Regions from separate parts of the Pseudobacillus sp. FSL P4-0506 genome, predicted to be linked through region 2. Evidence: riboswitches for the same ligand, from Rfam matches in the RefSeq annotation. Region 2 holds a riboswitch; the other holds the start of a gene.
What was found. Region 2 has a riboswitch for cyclic di-GMP ahead of MKZ02_RS15365 (anti-repressor SinI family protein). Riboswitches for the same ligand answer to the same signal wherever they lie in the genome.

Region 1 (3,875 bases), 350 kb from region 2:
TTCAATTCCTGAACATCTTGTTGGCTACTTTGAATCCTCCTCTGGAGCTCTTCTTAATGAACAATGTATCCTTGCATACAAACAGTTAGGTCTAACATATAATATGTCACTAAAGAATAATACAAAAGTAGAATGCATTGATTTTTCAACTAGTGGAGTGGCTGTAAAAACTACAAATGAGACTGTTTATGCTGATAAAGTGGTGATTTGTGCAGGAGCTTGGACAGGTAAACTTCTTTCGTCATTAAGGTTGCCGTTACAGCCAATGCGTAAAACATTAGGATGGTTTGAAGCGAATAGTAAGAATTATGAACATCCTTTGCTGCCTTGCTTCTATTTTAATGTAGAAAATCAAAAATACTATGGGTTTCCAAATATAACAGGTGGTGGTGTGAAAGTTGGCCGGAATGATTCGGAGAGAGAAACAGATCCAGATGCAATGAGTCAGGACTTTGGCAAATACCTTAATGATGAAGGAGATTTAAGAAACTTTTTAGAAAAGTTTTTGCCAGGAGCAGCCGGCAAACTTATAAAGGGCAGCTCCTGTATGATTACAAAAACCCCCGATAAGGACTTTATTATAGATCAGTACCCTGGATTTTCGCACGTGATGATTGCCGGTGGGTTTTCGGGACACGGCTTTAAGTATAGTAGCGTTTTAGGAGAAGTACTAAGCGAGATAATCATTCATGGGCAAACGATTCATGATATTTCAATGTTTTCCATTTCAAGACCAGCATTAGCGACTGTAAGATGAAAAGTTGTTTTCTCATTTGATAGCCTAGAACTTGTTAGTTTAAAATAGATACGGATTAAAAGTAGTCTATAAATATTGGTTTAAAAGAAAAAACTCATTTGTATTCCAAATGAGTTTTTCATGTTGTTGAATAACATGTTTTACTATCTATGAGTGAACCCTGCATAACTGTGCACGAAAAGTCGGATGGATACATTCAACTCCTGCTATTCTTTTGATAAAGGAGGTCATATTAATGGATTTGCTTAAAGATATGAATGGCGCATTACAATATATCGAAGAAAACCTTACGAATGAGATTGATTTTAAAGAAGTAGCAAGACGGGCTTTCTGCTCCGAATATCACTTTAAAAGGATGTTTTCCTTTCTTTCAGGTGTTTCATTATCAGAGTACATCCGGCGCAGACGGCTTACTCTTGCCGCGTTTGAGCTTAAAGACAGCTGCGTAAAGGTCATTGACATTGCCGTGAAATATGGATACAATTCCCCCGATTCTTTTGCACGGGCTTTTCAAAATTTGCATGGCATCACACCATCAGAGGCTAGAAGTAATGGTCATTTACTTAAAGCTTATCCACGAATGACCTTCCATTTATCAATCAAAGGAGGAAATGAAATGAACTATCGAATGGAAGAAAAAAAGGCATTTCGCATCGTGGGTATGAAGAAAAGAGTTCCTATTATTTTCAACGGAGTTAATCCGGACATTGCCTCTATGTGGAGAAGCTTAGATAGTGAAACGATAAATACTCTAAAAAAACTTTCTAATGTCGAACCTATAGGACTTCTTAGTGCATCCACCAACTTTTCTGAAGGCAGGATGGAGGAAAAAGGGGAACTTGATCACTATATTGGCGTGGCAACAACGAAAGCGTGTCCTGATCATCTAACACAGCTTGAAGTTCCTGCTCTATCGTGGGCTGTATTTGAAGCCATCGGACCATTTCCGGATACGCTGCAAGATGTATGGGGACGCATTTATTCTGAATGGTTCCCATCCTCAAATTATGAACAAATAGAAGGTCCAGAAATCCTGTGGAACGAAAATAAAGATGTAACTTCACCCACTTTCAAAAGTGAAATATGGATACCAGTTTCAAAAAAGTAATGATAATCAATTAGAAAGTCAGCGTATCAGTTATCTTTCAAGCGCAGTAAAGCATCTTCTATCGAATTACCCCCGTTCTGAAGTCTGAACGGGGGTATGCTTGTTTGACGTTATAAAATGAAATAACTTTATTTTCATCTTATAGCAGTAGCCTAATAGTGATTTTTTATTTTCTGCAAAATTTTATAACATTGCCAATAAAAAGATTTATAATATAACTATTACTTATTAAAAATGTGAAAAGCAAACTTGTCGAAAGATTAGGACGCAAAGCCGACAGGTCTAAAACCAAATGGGTTATGATGGCTGGGCTGCCCCTACAATGAGAGGGGTAAAAAATGACTTCGCAAGTATTAAACGAAGCAGCTGTTGTAACGGCATTGGAGTCCAACTTAGCAATGATAGAATTTAACTTGAACAGAGAAGTGATTTGGGCGAATGAAAACTTTGCAAAGACTTTGGACTATACAGCCAGTGAAATGAAAAATATGAAGCATGAGCAATTTTGCAGGCCAGCGTTTAGAAACAGCAGGCAGTATGAAGACTTGTGGATGAACCTTGGAAAAGGAGTCAAATTCCAAGAGAAAATTCAGAGAGTAAGCAAGCGGGAAAATTTACTATGGTTCGAAGCGACCTATATTCCGGTTCGAGATGCGGACGGGGAAGTGGAAGCTGTTCTGAAAATCGCCACTAATATTACAGAACGAGAAAATTATACAAGGGGAATCATTTCTCAATTAAAAGATATGCCCGTAGAATTAGTCAATATAATTGTCACCAATTCTTCTGAAAAAATTCAGGCCATCGAATCATTAAAAACGCAAACAGATCTAATCAGTGAGATATCTAAACTTATACGCAATATTTCCTCACAAACGAATATGCTAGCCTTAAATGCAGCTATTGAAGCTGCCCGGGTGGGAGAACATGGACGAGGTTTTAAGGTGGTCGCTGATGAAGTGCGGAAATTGGCTGGTCAGGTTGATCATGCCGTTAAAAATATGAATATGAATGTAGAAAACATTTCAAACGAAGTAAGAAGGATTAGCCAAATAACCGATGATTTACAGCAAATAATCATAGAAACGCAATCCGAATTTAATAAGGATATTGAAGAATTCGAGAATATGATGAAATAAAAAACAATTCGTCGATCGTCATAAGAACAGATCACAGTTAGTAGAAAGGGACAAACCAAATAACGTCTAATTGGTTTAACGTTTGTTAAAAGATTTCTAATACTAAAGAATCTGGAAAAGATAAGAATAGAACTATGGAGAGGATGACTTGAGAAAAGCGATAGTTGTAGGTGCAAGTTCCGGAATAGGCGAAGAATTGGCGGAAATTTTATCGAATGAGGGATATATTGTCGGGTTAGCCGCTAGAAGGGAAGATAAGCTCCTTGCTCTCCAAGAACAACTAATACATAAGTCGATTGTCAAAGGAGGCAATAGATGAGAATGTTTCAGGTTTTGTAATGACAGTGAACGTGGCATATCAGCATTTTCTAGCGAAAAATGCAGGTCATTTATTCGGCCTATCATCGGTTGGAGCATTAATGGCTAATCCGGTTGCTCCTTTATACAATGCCTCAAAAACTTTCGTATCCAACTACTTGATGAACATCCGAAAAAAACTAAAAATGCAACAGGAAAACGTGTTTGCCACGGACGTTAAATGCAGATTCATTGATACGGAAATGGCTAAAGGCGAACCTGATAAACTGTTTTGGGCAGCATCTCCAGAAGAGGCTGCTTTGCAAATATATCATAGTATCAAAAAGAAAAAGAAGACAGTATATGGAACTAAACGATGGCGGTTTATTGCTTGGGCGTTAAAAATTCTTTCTTTATCCAATTAAAAATTCCTCAGAAATGCGCTGAACAGCTTAACAAACCGTTGAGCTGTTTTTTATACTAATCAGCTAAGACTATAAATTTTTAACTAATTACATATTGTGCAAAATTCAAATATAAAATTTATAAAAACATGCAAACAAGATACCTTACT
Region 2 (3,875 bases):
GAAAAAACAAAAAAAATAGTAACGGTTCCTTATAACGGTTATTGGAAAGATCTTGGAACGTGGAATACACTAACAGAAGAAATGTGCACAAATCAAATGGGCGATGGAGTAATCAGTCAAGATTGCACAAATACTCATATGATTAATGAGCTGGGAATACCAGTTACTGTAGTCGGTGTGACGGATCTTATCATTGCAGCGAGTCCCGACGGTATTCTCGTATCGGATAAAAATAAAAGCCCGAGGGTTAAGACATTGCTTGATGGAATTCAGAAGCGGCCAATGTATGAGGAGAGACGCTGGGGTTGGTATCGCGTGCTCGATTATACGAAAGTGGAGGACGAAGCGGAGGTATTAACCAAGCGGGTTTGCATAAAAGCTACCAAGAATTTAAGTTATCAAAAGCATCGTTTTCGCAGTGAAGTCTGGACAATTATTAAAGGAAAAGGAGAATTTGCTTTAAATGGCTTAATTTATTCTGTGAAAGCGGGAGATGTGCTTCATATTCCAGTTGGAGCAGAACATGGGTTGAAGGCAATCACAGATTTGGAATTTATCGAAGTGCAATCAGGTTCTAATTTAGTAGAAGAGGACATATACCGCATTTACATGGACTGGTATGAAGTCGTGCAGCATTGCAATAAAGTAGTAAGTTGAATAAGAAGGCAAAATTGATGCTAGAGAAGAATATGCACATTAGATGGCTGCCTATTATTTTTCTATTTGGAGCAGTTAGTTTCTATTTGCTGATAGGTTTGCGGGGGTGGGGAGAGCCCGACCTTGAACAGACGAATCGTGCATCCCGGGAACAAGTTGTAGAAGTAGAAGATTTTACAACAGATGAAAGAGGAACAGCAGACGATTATTCAAAGGCGATTCAACAGGCCATTGATTTTTGTGTTACATACAAAAAAGAAAAAGTAATGTTTAGAGCAAACAAAAAGTATGTCGTCCAGTCAGGCTTTACTGTCAAAGAAGGCGTGAAACTGGAGTTTGGCCAAAATTCTATATTGGTGGTTAAGGGAAATGAGCGTGTGATAACCGTTGAGAAGGATGCCGTCATTATAAATGGAACCGTGCAAATCGTAGATCCTGATTTTCAGTCGGAAGTTATTTTTTTAAAAGGCACGGACCGCTTCGATGCCACAAATAGGACCCGTATTGAAAACATGGCGATTATCAACAAAAGTGAAAGTTACAAAGGAACGGGTCTTTCTCTTTATGCTAAGGGTCCGTGGCACAACATTAGCTTTGTTCATTTTGAAAATATTTCTATAGTGGGCTTCCAAACAGGCATTCAACTAAAAGCCGAAAATCCTAAAGATGAGACTTACAGTTGGATTAATGCCAATCGTTTTGAAAATGTGTCATTGGATGATTGTGTTTTTGGCATCCGGTTAGTAGGTTCAATCAGCATTCCAAATGAGTGCTCAGGCAATTATTTTACAGGGCTGCAAGTACAACTGACCGAACATACAGAGCAATTCATAAAGGCGGATGGTTCATATAATAAATTTGAGGGCATGGTTTGGGATGTGCAGCGTATCAGGCATTCTGCGCCGCTCGTAGTGCTTACAGCTGAAACAGAAAATAATCAATTAGATCTAAATATAGCAGATGAATGGATCAACGATCGTGGTCAGAAAAATAGTTACTGAGAAAAAAAGTGTCTGTTTATTCCGTCGAAAGAAGTGATAAAATGTTTTACTAAAACTAATGCAAACAACTCAATCCAGGTGCTAAAATTTAAGTAGAATAAAACTTTTCTTTTTCTTGCAAAGGCGAATATCAAATCATAGAAAAAGGCAAACTTATTGAAAAATAAGGACGCAAAGCTTCAGGTCTAAGGGGAAATACGCTATGACGGCTGGGCTGCCGATATTCTAGGAGGATTTTCTTATGAAAGAAGACCAAGTCTCAGTGGACAGGGAATGGATTGTTTTAATAAAAGAAGCAAAAGAGCTAGGAATCTCTCTTCAGGAAGTGAGGGATTTTTTGAAAAGCGGCCGGTTTGAGGGGACAAGTTTTAGGCTTGCCTGAAGATGACTCTAATGGGGGACATTCCGGTGAAGCGGTCAGATCTAAATAAGCAGAAAATAGTTGAATAGAGCCCTAATAAAAACTACAGCATTACGAAAGAAGTTTGACATGCGGGATCAATTGCCTATCGTTATTTCTGAATTTTCTGCTTGTTTGTTAAAGGAAGGCAAGTGAAAAAGCCCCGTTAAAAGAGAACTTATTTATCGGGACTATTAGACTTCTGCCATTTTTGAAACTCAAGAAATTGTTTAAACTGTTCTTTGCTGATCCCGGATTCCATTGCTTCTTTGGCCAGTTCGAGCCATTCAGTATCAATTTCTTTAATAGGATTGTCACCTTCGTCTATTAATTTCTCTACACTCACATTTAATACCGAGGCAACTTTATGCAGAAATTGAATAGAAGGATTTAATTGTATTTGGCGTTCCACTGAAGAGACGTATGATTTTGCTACTCCGGCTCGATTTGCCAATTCAGTCAACGAAAGTCCTTTAGACATTCTAAGCTCACGGATTCTTTCCCCTATAGACATTATGATCACCCTTAAAATATGCTGAAAACCGAATTATACAGATTTATTTTAACATGATACCGCTTAAAAGAACAAAGCCCTTATTAAAAGTAATGGAGCATTTATGATCAGTTACAGCAGGACTGGGCTGAAATTACACAAAAACATGAGAGAAGCGACTCACTCATATTGTTTCCACAACGTACTATCTTCTTATCTGATGCTCATCGGTAAAGGAGCATTTATATGTGAAAAGATGTGTTTGGCAACAGACTGAAACCTTTTGACAGTCAAGGGAAGAACGGCAGTAAATAGCTTGAATGGCTTCTCACACGGGTGAGGGGCTTTTCTTTATGACTAAAAAAGAGTTTGCTGGTAGCTCTCTAGCTCGTACAATCAATTGGACCTGTCTTTGCCACAGGTTAAGACTTTTCCTCGTAAGGATAAAATGTGACATTCTTCCCTTTCATTAGATATATTAGCTAGGGAATAATCAACATTAACAAGTAAAATTTAACTCCTATTACGATTTTGAAGAGTAGGATGGATAGACTTGTCGGCTAACATAAGAGACCGCCTCGTTTTTATTGACTCATCCATTGTTTACCAAAGGTGTATCGTTATGTATAATCAATAACATTGGGTAATGTAAGGAGGAATACTTTTTGAAAAGACTAGCTGTATTTTGTGGATCAAGTAATGGAGCTTCTGATCTTTATATTGAAGGAGCAAAAACTTTAGGAAAAGAGCTTGCTAAGCGCCAAATCGAGCTTGTATACGGAGGCGCAAGTGTAGGAGTAATGGGAGCGGTAGCTGATGCTGTTTTGGAAGCGGGCGGTCATGTCATTGGAGTGATGCCAAGCTTTCTTGATGAAAGAGAAATTTCTCATAAACACTTATCTCAGCTAATTGTTGTTGAATCCATGCATGAGAGAAAGGCTAAGATGGCCGAATTAGCGGACGGATTTATTGCCTTACCGGGCGGACCAGGAACATTAGAGGAATTTTTTGAAATTTTCACATGGGCTCAGTTAGGACTACATCAAAAACCATGCGGCCTTTTGAATATCAATAATTATTACACCCCGCTTGTCACCTTGTTCAATCATATGACAGAAGAACAGTTTTTACAGGAAAAATACCGTTCTATGGCCCTTGTAGACACTGATCCGGCGGGTTTGCTTCATCAGTTTAATACATATCAGCCGCCTTCAGTGAAAACCTATATTACAAAATCTCAAAGCTAACTAAAAATGTTGAAAATCCCATCGTTTGTAGGGGTAGTCACTTAGCCCATAAAGGGCATTAGAAGGCTTTTAAAACT

Region 1: linked by a shared signal. The riboswitch ahead of MKZ02_RS13705 (methyl-accepting chemotaxis protein) and the one ahead of MKZ02_RS15365 (anti-repressor SinI family protein) in region 2 are both predicted to bind cyclic di-GMP.

The regions. Positions count from the first base shown of each region.
Region 1 is NZ_JBBOOI010000001.1:2,709,853-2,713,727, forward strand. It holds gene solA (N-methyl-L-tryptophan oxidase) at 1-757, shown strand, start outside; gene MKZ02_RS13700 (AraC family transcriptional regulator) at 993-1,865, shown strand; cyclic di-GMP riboswitch class I at 2,098-2,184, shown strand; gene MKZ02_RS13705 (methyl-accepting chemotaxis protein) at 2,204-3,004, shown strand; gene MKZ02_RS13710 (SDR family NAD(P)-dependent oxidoreductase) at 3,153-3,323, shown strand; gene MKZ02_RS13715 (SDR family NAD(P)-dependent oxidoreductase) at 3,343-3,726, shown strand.
Region 2 is NZ_JBBOOI010000001.1:3,059,303-3,063,177, reverse strand. It holds gene MKZ02_RS15375 (sugar phosphate nucleotidyltransferase) at 1-657, shown strand, start outside; gene MKZ02_RS15370 (hypothetical protein) at 675-1,658, shown strand; cyclic di-GMP riboswitch class I at 1,795-1,880, shown strand; gene MKZ02_RS15365 (anti-repressor SinI family protein) at 1,900-2,040, shown strand; gene MKZ02_RS15360 (helix-turn-helix domain-containing protein) at 2,237-2,572, opposite strand; gene MKZ02_RS15355 (LOG family protein) at 3,217-3,798, shown strand.